One region of the Lysinibacillus sp. BS3 genome, then DNA from elsewhere that is predicted to be linked to it. Evidence: predicted binding sites of a transcription regulator. Region 1 holds the regulator's gene; the other holds the start of a gene.
The links. The regulator NrdR, encoded in region 1, represses ribonucleotide reductase genes. The targets are predictions, from matches to a motif close to AACACNATATATNGTGTT.

Region 2: the regulator NrdR is predicted to act here: its motif matches at 4,243-4,260, upstream of AAJG31_RS22520 (vitamin B12-dependent ribonucleotide reductase).

Annotation. Positions count from the first base shown of each region.
Region 1 is NZ_CP154860.1:3,994,247-4,000,588, reverse strand. It holds gene dnaI (primosomal protein DnaI) at 432-1,337, opposite strand; gene AAJG31_RS19810 (DnaD domain protein) at 1,389-2,753, opposite strand; gene nrdR (transcriptional regulator NrdR) at 2,770-3,240, opposite strand; gene AAJG31_RS19800 (glyceraldehyde-3-phosphate dehydrogenase) at 3,428-4,450, opposite strand; gene coaE (dephospho-CoA kinase) at 4,654-5,250, opposite strand; gene mutM (bifunctional DNA-formamidopyrimidine glycosylase/DNA-(apurinic or apyrimidinic site) lyase) at 5,264-6,136, opposite strand; gene polA (DNA polymerase I) at 6,149-6,342, opposite strand, start outside.
Region 2 is NZ_CP154860.1:4,504,704-4,511,045, reverse strand. It holds gene AAJG31_RS22530 (hypothetical protein) at 210-686, opposite strand; gene AAJG31_RS22525 (Nif3-like dinuclear metal center hexameric protein) at 683-1,468, opposite strand; gene AAJG31_RS22520 (vitamin B12-dependent ribonucleotide reductase) at 1,613-4,183, opposite strand; gene AAJG31_RS22515 (biotin/lipoate A/B protein ligase family protein) at 4,384-5,163, opposite strand; gene AAJG31_RS22510 (rhodanese-like domain-containing protein) at 5,427-5,813, shown strand; glycine riboswitch at 6,337-6,342, shown strand, end outside.

The DNA of each region.
Region 1 (6,342 bases):
AATCGGAGCGGCATCTTCATGTTTCTGAGCGGTTTCTTACTCTCTATGAGCGAATTTACCACTTTCGCGAGCGACTTATCTCCCTATATGAGCGGAGCCACCACTATTTCAATGAAATCTGAGAAAAATAAAAAAAGCTCCGTCCCTCACAAAAGGGACGAAGCGTATGCTCGTGGTTCCACCCTTCTTCCTTCCGACTTACATAAAGTCAGACGAAGCTCAAGGCTAGCTAACGGGCTAGGGACCGGCGAAAGATTATCCCTTTCGCTGCTCAGTAGGTAGTAAATAATGTGCCCATACTAGGAAGTTTTCAGCCGATGACTTCCCTCTCTAAAAGCTGATACACAAAATTCATGTCCTCATCAATGCATATTGATATTAAGTATATGAGTCAGTATACGCTCGATTGTCGAAAAATGCAACTATCAATGTTACATCCGACGATTTTTGCCTCGCATTTCGATCGGCACTGTTAGGGCTTTAATTCGCTCCATAATTCGTCCCGCTTTAACAACCTCAATATCACCTTTTTGTGACTGAGCTAAGTGATGCTCTAATTCTTCATAGTTAAAATTAGACGTAATAAAAGTTGGCAATTGCTCTGCCATCCGATAATGGAAAATAGTCCCCAATATTTCATCACGTGTCCAGGCAGTCATTGTCTCCGCACCTAAATCATCTAGCATTAAGACAGGAGCCTTTTTAATATAATCAATTTTCTCATTCAATGTATTATCGCCAATGGCATTTTTCATTTCTCGTAAAAATTCTGGAACGAAAACTACCACAGAGCGGATTTTAATAGAGGCTAATTCATTGGCCAATGCCCCAAGTACAAAGGATTTCCCTACACCGAATTTACCATATAGGTAAAAACCTTTTGCAGGTAATTGACCAGTTTCTTTTGTTATTTTAACAAATTGAGCTGCTTTTTGTGCAATCGCCACACGTGATTCATCATCAATACTTAAATCATGAATTGTTGCTTGTAGCACATCTTTTGGCATATGCATACTTGCAATCATATTCGCAACATCTCGGCGTTCTTCTTCCCTAATCTTTTGCTCACAGCGCACATAGTCCATTTCAATAGAATTCCGAACAACCCTTAATGTCGGGATGAATCCTTTTAAATAGTTTGTACAATGTTCGGTATTATCACACCCACAGCACTCAGTAGATTGACTAATAAACTCATGCAGTTTAGGTAAATTTCGCTCAACATTGTCATAGTTTAATTCATCTGCATGCTGCGCTAAAAATCCCTGCACATGCGGGTGCTCTAAAATTTCACGTCGCATGGCTTCATAGCGTTCTTGGAACGAGGGTACATTAATTGCTCGCTTTAGTGGTCCATTTATAGGTTCGATTACTGCTCACCTTCTTTACTATTCGCTTTTTCCTAGCATCTCTAATATTTTTTGTCGCTCTTTTTCAAAATCTATAGTACTAGAAGTAGATTCCTCTTGATTGTCATTTCGTTTATAGAACCATTCAGGCACTTTTTCTTCACGTTGATATCTTGAACGTCCTTTAGTCTGTTGACTCGTTTTATTGGACGTTTGCGGCTTGTTTTTCCAAGCTGTATATTTATCATGCTCTTGGCGTGCAAGTTCCATTGCTTCCTTAGCGGTCTGGACATTTTTTCGTACCCAATGATCAGCAATCGTTTCCACATATTTTTTAGGGAGCTTCATATCTGTTGTTAGCATAACGTATTCTAACAATGCATTAACCACTCCAATTGGCATGCCATGTTGAACGATTAAATTTTCTGCAAGTTGGACTGAGGTTTGTAATGGTTCTTTACCATTATTTATATCTCTTAAAACTTGGACAGGTGCCGTTGTTTCTAAATAGTGTTGAAGTTCCTGATCCTTCGTTTTTTGTCCCGCTTCTGCTACTGGTAGAGGATCGGTGACACGGGCAAGTTTTGGCGGCTCCTTGGATACGGTTAATTTATAAAAATCAGCAGCAGCCTTTCGTAAACGTTCCTGAGAAATTCCTAAATCATCATCTAAAGCAAGTATGACTACTTTTTGCATATCAAGGGCTGTTAAATGATATAAAAATGCCAACTTGGCTATAGCTTCACGCACTTCAAATGTCAACAAATTGGAAGGTACCAATTGCTCAGACAAACCTGCTTGCAATAAATCAAAATCGAATTGCTCCAAATAAAAAGGATATACTTTTTGTTGTTTATCCTTATGACTCGTATCCACTTGTAAATCTGATGGGATATTGGCATGAACAGGCTTATAGACATCAATAAAAGCACGAGATACATCCTTAAACGCCGAGTCCTTTACAGGTGACATAAAGCGCTGACGTAAGTTGCGATAAGCCTGCTCTCCAATTTTACTAAACAAAAACATCGACAGCAGCGGGTCTTTCATAAAGCTATCTGCATCTAATGGGCGCTGTAGCTCATATAAAAAACTACGCTCACCAGCATTTTCTTTTTTCCATGTACGCAACAAACCAATAGCTTCTAAAGCAATACGAGCCTCAAACACTTTACCAATTGGTAGCCCTAGCACATTCATTAAATAATAATGTGTCATTTGCTGCTTTGGCATTTGCTCTGCTTCTGCCCATAATGTTAAATAGAGGCTAACTGGCTCTGATCCCGTTAATGGTTGATAAAATAATGTAACTAATTGACGCTCTTGTGTAGAAAATGCATGAGGTAGACGAATGTCGAAAGGATCGCCAGGCTGCAATTCCTTATATAAATGAATCAACGTCATTCATCCTCTCTGTTTGCTATGATTTCTTCTCCGTTTGACGTTGAATAATGTCCTTTATTTCTTCAATAAAGACATTGATATCTTTAAACTGACGGTAGACCGACGCAAAACGCACATAGGCAACCTCATCAATTTTGGCTAAGCGGTCCATGACCATTTCGCCAACATCTTCTGAGCGTACTTCCGAATTTCCAATACGACGAAGATCTTTTTCAATGGACAGAACAAGTTCCTCCAGCACATCAAGTGCCACTGGGCGTTTTTCACAAGCACGAATAAGCCCACGAAGTACCTTCTCACGGCTAAACTCTTCTCGTGAACCTTCCTTTTTCACAACGACTAATGGTGTCTCTTCAATTTTTTCAAACGTTGTAAAACGGAAGCCACATGACTCACATTCACGACGTCTACGAATTTCTTTATTATCATCTACTGGCCTCGAATCCACAACACGCGTTCCGTTAAATTGGCAAGATGGACATCTCATATAATTACTCTCCTGGTTTACAACAATTTAATATATCTATTATAACAAATTTCCTACATGTAAGAAAAGTGCATTCACGTTTGTGGGCTCATGATAAATCTAAAGCACCTGAAGTACAAGAATAGTTTCTGTAAAAAAAGAGCACATTGAAACCTTTTCGATTTCAATGTGCTATCTATAGAAATTATTACGCGTTTACCGTTTCCAAAGCATTTGCCACTTTTTTCACAAGGTCAACAACGCGTGCAGAGTAGCCCCACTCGTTATCATACCAAGCAAGTACTTTTACTTTGCGGTTGCCTAACACCATTGTAGAAAGTCCATCAACTGTTGAAGAATAAGTTGTTGTATTGTAATCAGAAGATACTAATGGCTCAACAGAGAAATTAAGGATACCCTTCATTGGACCTTCTGTTGCCGCTTTTACAAATGCTGCATTAACTGCATCAACTGTTACATCTGTATTTAAATCTACTACAAGGTCAACTAAAGATACGTTTGGTGTTGGAACACGAAGTGCCATACCATGAATTTTACCCTCTAATTCAGGTAACACTAATTTTAAGGCTTTCGCTGCACCTGTAGATGTTGGGATAATGGATTGGGCGCATCCACGTGCACGACGTAAATCTTTATGCGGATTGTCTAAGTTCTTTTGGTCATTTGTATAAGCATGAACTGTTGTCATTAAACCATTCTCAATACCAAATGTGTCATTCAATACTTTTGCTACTGGCGCTAAGCAGTTTGTTGTACAAGAAGCATTTGAAATAACATCATGTTTCGCAATATCCAATTTGTCATCATTTACACCTAAAACAATTGTGACATCCTCGTTTTTACCTGGTGCTGTTAAGATTACTTTTTTCGCTCCTGCTGCTAAGTGCATTGCTGCTTTATCACGTTCATTAAATTTTCCTGTAGCTTCAATAACGATATCTACACCCATTGTAGACCAAGGTAATTTTAAAGGATCACGTTCACTAATAATTTGAACTCGTTTACCATTTACAACTAAAGCATCGCCTGCTGGTTCTACCGTACCTTCAAATGTTCCGTGATTTGTGTCATACTTAATCAAATGTGCTAACGTTTCTGCAGGATAGCTAGCGTTAATTGCAACGATGTTTAAATCTTGTTGTACGATAGCCTGGCGGAAAACCATACGTCCGATACGCCCGAAACCATTAATAGCAATTGATACTGTCATTTATAATATCCTCCTGTGAGTACATACTCAGATTAATTAATTATATACTTTATGGTGATTAGTATAACACAATTTTAAAAAAGATGAACATTATATATTGAGAATATAAAAGTTCTTATTTTCTGAAAAATTATTCTTTATTATGGCGTTTCCCCATAAAAAAATGCGTAGCAAGGTCGGCTTGCTACGCATTATAAAAGAACTCATGAAATAACATCCCAATAATGCAGGATTTTTTTTAATTGTTCTTCTGTACTTTCTATATTTTCATTATTATAAATGACCGCATGTGCACCCTTTTCTTTGACAGACATCGGCAGTTGAGAGTGCATACGTGCCAATGCATCTTCTTTAGATAAATTATTTCGTTCCATTAAACGTCGAAGCTGAACTTCTTCACTGACCGATACCACAATGATACGTTCCACAAAATGTTGAAGCTTACTCTCAAATAACAAAGGAATGTCCATCACAACATGTTCATGTCCTGCTTCTAAATAAGCATCACGCTGACGTAACATTTCTTTTCTGATTGCTGGATGCATGATATCATTTAACGTTTTGCGTTTGGCAGGCTCATGAAATATGATATCTCCCAGCATAGTTCGATTTAAATTGCCGTCCTCAAGCAAGATAGCTTGTCCGAAGCTTTCAGCAATCAATGCTAATGTCTCAGTTCCAGGTTCTACGACATCTCGTGCTACAACATCTGCATCAACAATCGGTAAACCCAGTTCGCTCATCATTTTAGCTACTGTACTTTTTCCACTTGCAATACTTCCTGTTAGTCCGATAATCATTGCTAAATCCCCTTTAATGTTGACAATTTGGGCAATAGACAGAGGTACGCCCTCCAATTGTCATTTGACTTGTTGCCGTTTCACATGCTGGACATACCTTTTTCCCATACATTTTTAATCGATTCTGCATACTCCCTGCTTCCCCATTAATATTCCGATAATCAGAAATAGTTGAACCACCCGCTTCAATGCTTTGACGTAGGACAGCAACAATCTCCTCAAATAATGCTCGCTTCCGCTTTTCACTAATGCGGCTCATTTTGCGTGCAGGGTGAATTTTCTGAGCAAACAATGCCTCTGTTGCATAAATATTGCCACAGCCCGAAATGACTTGCCCATCCATAATTACTTCTTTTACGGCTTTATTTTCATATTTCGGTAGCTTAGATTTTGTTATAAAAAAATCACATGCATGCTCATCAAATGGCTCTGGTGCCATTTTTGTCAATGGCGCATGATCTTCAATTTTTGTCAGAAAACGAAGTTCACCGAATCGACGAATATCTGAATATATCAAGTATCCCCCATCTGCCATTTCAAATGTCGCATGGATATGCTTTTGAAATTTCGCCTCATTGATTTCTTCGGGTGAATTCACAACAAACCAAGCACCTGTCATCCCTAAGTGACTAACAAGAACATATGGAACATCATCCTTCAGCAAATGAAAGAAAATATATTTTGCTCTTCGTTCAATTTTGGTAATGGTCATCTGGGACAAAGTACTTTCAAATGCATCAGGCGTTGCTTGTTTGACAATACATTGTTTACCCTCACTAAAAGAGAAATGTACTCGTTCAGAAAGCTGAACCTGTTGAATGGTACGTCCTTCAACTGTTGGCTTCAATGCCTGGACGACACCCTCTACCTCTGGTAATTCAGGCATTTGAATCCCTCCTTATTTTGCCTCGTACCAAGTTGAGCCATGGTTAAAATCTACTTTAAGCGGTACAGCAAGCTCAATAGCGTTTTCCATGACTTCAGGTACAATTTTTTCGAGTAAGGCAATCTCTTCCTTTGGTGCCTCAAAGATTAGCTCATCATGCACTTGAAGTAGCAGTTTTGCCTGCATCTTTTCTTTTTTCAATCGAG
Region 2 (6,342 bases), 510 kb from region 1:
CCTCTTCCACTCTGTGAATGAGGTTAATCAATTTTGTCTTGCTAACATGTAGATAGTGAAGATTAATTATCCTGAAATAATTCATCTACTTCTTTTGATAAAATTTCTACCTCATCTTCTAAATTTGGAAATAGGGCTTGATTTGCCTTTTCATCTATTGCTTTATGTTTTTGCTTTTTATTATGTGGAGTTCCATCATTCAGAGGTAGCTATACAAAAGTGACACGTATGTATTCCTCGTTCTTTAAGCTTTCAAGGTGATGCAATTCAAGGTCTTCCATCGTAATACGACGGCTTTTTAGTTTTTTATCATAATCCCCTGCCCAGAACCTAATTAATTCAGCACCTTGCTCAGTTTGTATATGTTCCTTCAAATAACTTAAAAAATCTTCTAAAAATTGAGGACCCCAATTTCCCTCGATGCCGTATACAAAGGATTTTTCATTATAAAGCCCTAAGTCGTAAGGTGGATTATTCCATTCGAATATATTCAAATTTTCAAAAGCTGATTCATCTGCTGCATGTAAAACTCGTGCATCATCATCCATCAAATGCCACGACTGTGTTGGTGTACTCTCTGTAATTGGATATAATTTTTTTAATTCTCTTACTGTTATTTCAGCAATTCCTGTACAATCAACTGTTTGTAAAGCACTGTTCGCCACTAGGACAGAATATAACGTCATATGCTTGTCTCCTTAAGCTTTATTCTAATATTCGCTTCATAATGTTCTTCATTTAGTCTCACTACTTCAAGTTCTTTTTTATTGTCATTCAATTTTAATGCTAAACTTTGAATGCCAAAGAATTCTGTGAAGGTATGGCTTCCAATGATAAGATTTATTCCTATAAATTGAGCATATTGAATTGTATATAAATTACATTCTCCTGTAATGTATACATCACATTTATTTTCAACCGCTTCCTTCAGGCAAGCTGTTGTGCCTCCATTTCCACAGACTAAGCCTACTCGATTCACCATTTTGTCATTGAACTGCCAAAATCTAACGGGTTCTTCAAGTAAAAATTCAAGTTTTGTTACGAAATCTTTAAATTCAATTTCTTTCTCATATTGAGCAATTCTACCGAAGAATAGTCCTTCCCATTCATGGGTTCTTTTAATAATCTCTAAATTCAATTTTTTTATTAAGCTATCATTTGTGCCAAAGTTACAGTCATCAAGTGGTAAGTGATTATAGTAATGGCTTATACCATACGCTGCTAGTTTTTCAGTGCATGCCTCTTTTAATCCATAGATTTCATCCCATGCATCATGGTGTGTTATCATCATGTCCACTCCATGAATTCTTGCTTCCTCTATCGTTTCAAGCGTTAGGTTAACACAGTATCCTATTTTCTTCACTTCTTTATCTGCATGGTATGTAACCCCAGACTCATTAGCATAGATTTCCTTATTTGTTACATTAAAAAGTTCATCAATTCTTTCAACTATTTGTGAAACATCCATACTTCCATCCCCCCTAAACATCTATTCTCGATTTAACACTTCGTACCCAAATTAATAGGTATTTATTTCCATTTATACAAAAAATACCCCTTTATATTATCTTATCTAAAGGGGTAAAAAGTTACAACTGTTATTAAATTTAATTTATAGACCGCATTTCAACTGTGCGCCACAGTTTGTACATGTATTACAGCCGCCCATTTCTTCGACTGTGCCTTTACGGCATACTGGGCATGTATTCCCAACGTCTGAGCCAATAACAGTTGTTGACTCTAACGCTTGTATCGTATCTACTAATACGACTGGACGTTTTGTATGTTCTTCAACCAATTCCTCTTCAAATGAAAGTTGATCCATATCATTTTCTTCTGCTTTTAGTGTAAGTACTTGTGAATCACGGCTACCGTCAACATAAACCGTACCACCCTTAGCGCCACCTTTATATAGTCGCTCGTACACTTTTTCAACTTGCTGTACTGTATAGCCTTTTGGTGCGTTTACAGTTTTAGAAATAGATGAATCGATCCATTTTTGAATAATACATTGCACATCCGCATGCGCTTCTGGTTTTAGCTCCATTGCTGTAACGAACCATTCTGGAAGCTCTTGCTCATTTACTTCTGGATGATGGTTCAGATATTCTTGGACAATTTCAGCTTTTACTTCAATGAATTTACCTAGACGACCAGAACGATAGTACGTGAAGGAGAAGTATGGCTCAAGACCTGTTGCTACCCCTACCATTGTTCCTGTTGACCCTGTTGGTGCAACCGTTAATAAATGTGAGTTACGGATTCCAGTCGCTAAGATTTGCTCTTTGATATGAGCAGGCATTTTTTGCATAAAGCCTGTCTCTGTAAAGGCTTTACGTAAACGAGCTGTTTCTTCGTCTGTAGCACCTACTAAGAATGGGAAGCTACCACGCTCTTTCGCAAGCTCTGTAGACGCCTCATACGCAGTTTCAGCGATTGTTTTAAAGATTTCATCGACTAACGCATTACCTGCTTCTGAACCGTATTCTTTTTCACAGTAAATCAGCAAATCGGCTAAGCCCATAACGCCTAATCCAACACGACGTTCACCAAGAGCTTGTACACGGTTTTCTTCTAAGAAGTAAGGTGTCGCATCAATCACATTATCCTGCATACGAACACCAACACGAACTGTTTCACGTAGTGCTTCGTAATCAACTGATTGATTTTCTTTATTCGCAAACTGTGCTAAATTCACAGCAGCTAAGTTACACACAGAATATGGTGCAAGTGGTTGCTCGCCACATGGGTTCGTCGCTACAACACTTTGACCGTATGCCTTTGCATTTGTCATGTCATTGGCGTTGTCAATGAAGAAAATACCTGGCTCTGCCGAGTATGTTGCACATACATTAATTAAATTCCATAACTCTTTTGCTTTAATTGTACGGTATGTGCGGACTTTATAGCCCATTTTCTCCCATTCACGAACATCACCAACTTCATGCCATTTCGTGTTGTAAACGCTCATTTCTTCCTTTGTATATTCTTCAACGGCTGGGAAACGAAGCTCGAAGTCAGCATCTTTTTCAACTGCTTCCATAAATTCTTTTGTTAATGTCACAGAAATGTTGGCACCTGTTAAAAACTCTGGGTTATGAACAGTGTACGTGCCACCATCACGTAATTTATTTTCAGCCTCACGAATGATAGCTGTATCAAATCCACCTAAGCCTTCAATGTTTTTATAATTCACGATGCCTTGATACATCGCTTCTTCTTGCATAGAAAGTGGCTTGAAGTTTAATTTTTCTTTGGCTAGACGGATGATTGTTTCATCCGTTGTATTTTCGATCAGGTAACGCAGAATACGTGGATTTTGCATTTTGGAAATAATAAACTCCACAATATCTGGATGCCAATCTGCTAGCATAATCATTTGTGCGCCACGACGTGATCCACCTTGCTCCACAAGATGTGTCAATTTAGCAATATCATCTAACCAGGAAACAGAACCAGATGATTTACCGTTTACACCACGAGCTAATGTGTTGCGTGGACGTAATGTTGAACCATTTGTTCCTACACCGCCACCACGGCTCATAATCTCCATAACTTGCTTACGGTGATCACTAATCCCTTCACGAGAGTCAGCGACAAATGGCATCACGTAACAGTTAAAGAAAGTTACATCTGTTTCAGAACCAGCTCCATAAATCACTCGTCCAGCTGGAATGAATTTCAAGGATACTAATTGCTCATAAAATTTTTCAAACCACTCTTGACGTTTTTCTGGTGTTTTTTCAACAGCAGCAAGGCCTGTTGCGTTTCGTTTTGCAATTTGTTCATAAAATATCTCAAGAGGCTTTTCTAACACGTCAATTGAACGCGTAATCACACCCGTTTCTTGCTCTTGCGGATCGTCTAATGCGCTACGATAATCCTCTTCAATCAAAATCTCTGCTGTTTTTGTAGACATGTCCAATTTTTGAATTGTCCCTAAACCACGTGCAGGAAATTTCGGATCAGCTTTTACCGTTAATACAACAAAGTCGCCGGCTTTCAATGTTTTCTTTTCTGTGTCTTTAAACGAATAGCGATCGATCATGACAAGTCTTGATACACCTTTGTGTGTAATATGCATATCAGATGTTACGGGGTGTACCTGCGGGAATTGTTCAATATCTTTGTTTAACTGTTCAAATTGATTGTTTACTTCGGGTTGATGATTTGTGAGTACCATCGTTTAGCCTCCCTTGTTCTCTTCATTACAAAATAAATACACAATATCTTGTGTCGTTAAACACTACATATTGTGTATATGTCTTTAAAAAAGATACTATATATAGTTTTTTAATTCAACTCTTGCTTTTTTTAATAGATTCAGAACTACTTGTTATGACTAGGATTGAACGTTAAAAAATATTTTTTTCATACCATTTTTTACTTTTTAAAGTTCCACTCATCTGAAGCATATTTTTTTTCTTCTAAAGCTTGCACATATTCTAATTGCTCCTCAGAAAGTGTAAATGGTTTTAATTCAATTTGCAACGATTTTGCAAAGCCATCTCTAAAAGCTGTCACACATTGTTCAACTGTCACTGGCTCTTTTACAAGACTGTTGATGGCAACAGCCTTTTCTGGTAGCTTTTTACGCATACGATTCTTCGCTTCTTCACTGGAGAAATTAAATACGGATAATAATTTCTCTTGATCCAAATCTAATAAAATGGCGCCATGCTGTAAAATGACACCCTTTTGACGTGTTTGAGCACTTCCAGCTATTTTTTTCCCTTCTACGACAAGTTCATACCAACTTGGTGCATCAAAGCAAACAGCACTTTTTGGACTCTTCAGGTCCGCTCTTTTCTCCTCTGTATCAGGTACACTAAAATAGGCATCCATACCTAGGTTATGGAAACCTTGCAAGATTCCCTCACTTAACACACGATATGCCTCTGTCACAGATTCTGGCATATTCGGATAGCTTTCCGTCACAATGACACTATAAGTTAGCTCATGTTCATGTAGGACAGCTCGTCCACCAGTTGGTCGACGTACAAAACCTAAGCCTTGTTCACGCACAGCATCTAAATTAATATCTCTCTTAGCTTGTTGAAAATAACCAATGGATAATGTCGCAGGCTCCCACTCGTAGAAACGAATTACTGGTGGAATTAACCCCTCACTATGCCAATCAAGTAAGGCTTCATCTAGTGCCATATTAAAAGAAGGACTACATTTCCCTGAATTTAAAAAATACCAAGTTGTCATATGCTCATCTCCTACAAATATAAAATGATCCATCAGGCCCCACCTGTGGGTCAACTTTAACGAATATTATACTACAGTTCAAATTGCGAACGATTGCTTGTGTAACGAAAAAAGCGATTTCGCTACAACCTAGTTAATTTTATCAAACTCATTGGACTATCGCTAGCGCATCTTTTATAATAATAGAGAAGATAGAAAGGGGTAAGAAAATCTTGGACATACTTATCACAATCGGTGTCGTTTTAGTAGTCACAATTGCATATATCGGAATTAATGCACTACGACTCAAAAAAGCCGTAACCAACCTAACACAAGAGCAATTCATAGAAGGCTATCGTAAAGCCCAGCTGATCGATGTTCGTGAGCAAAAAGAATTTGATGCTGGTCACATTCTTGGTGCACGAAATGTGCCTTCGACAACACTACGTCAACGTTATAAAGAAATCCGCCCAGATTTACCAGTATATCTATACTGTCAAAATACAGGCCGTAGCTCACGTGCTGCACTATTTCTTAAAAAACGTGGGTACAACCAAATTTACCAACTTCAAGGTGGTTTCAAAACTTGGACAGGTAAAATAAAAGCAAAAAAATATTAATGCTCTCATCAAAAAAAGTCGTCTCAAAGTACTATGAGACGACTTCTTTTTTAAAAAATTCAGAGTTTCTACTATATTATATCTATTTCAAATGATGCTGTACAAGCTTCATGTCATTAAAATAAAAAAGAAAAGCAACAAAACGCATTATAGTCCCCTTATTTGATACAAAATCTACTTTGAACGAGTTCGCTACTTAGTCGGGTCCTCATAAAAATGAGCGCTTTGATGTCTTTTTGGAGCGGTTTTCACTTATGTTTGAGCACTTCGAAAGCTACGTTGAGCAATCTTCCAATAAACCACCTCATATTTAAAAACTCCTTCACGAAACACTTTGTATGACCAAAAATACTATTTTTCGTTAGAGATATGCCAGTTACGAACCCTATTCTTCTATTTTTCTGAAAATAGTTAAAATTTATTGTTGAATAATTTTAGAAGCACTGTTAGGATGTATAATATCTTACAATAATAATTGATTATCAAGTTAATAAGCTATGAATGCTATGGATCAAACTATAGCAGGAGC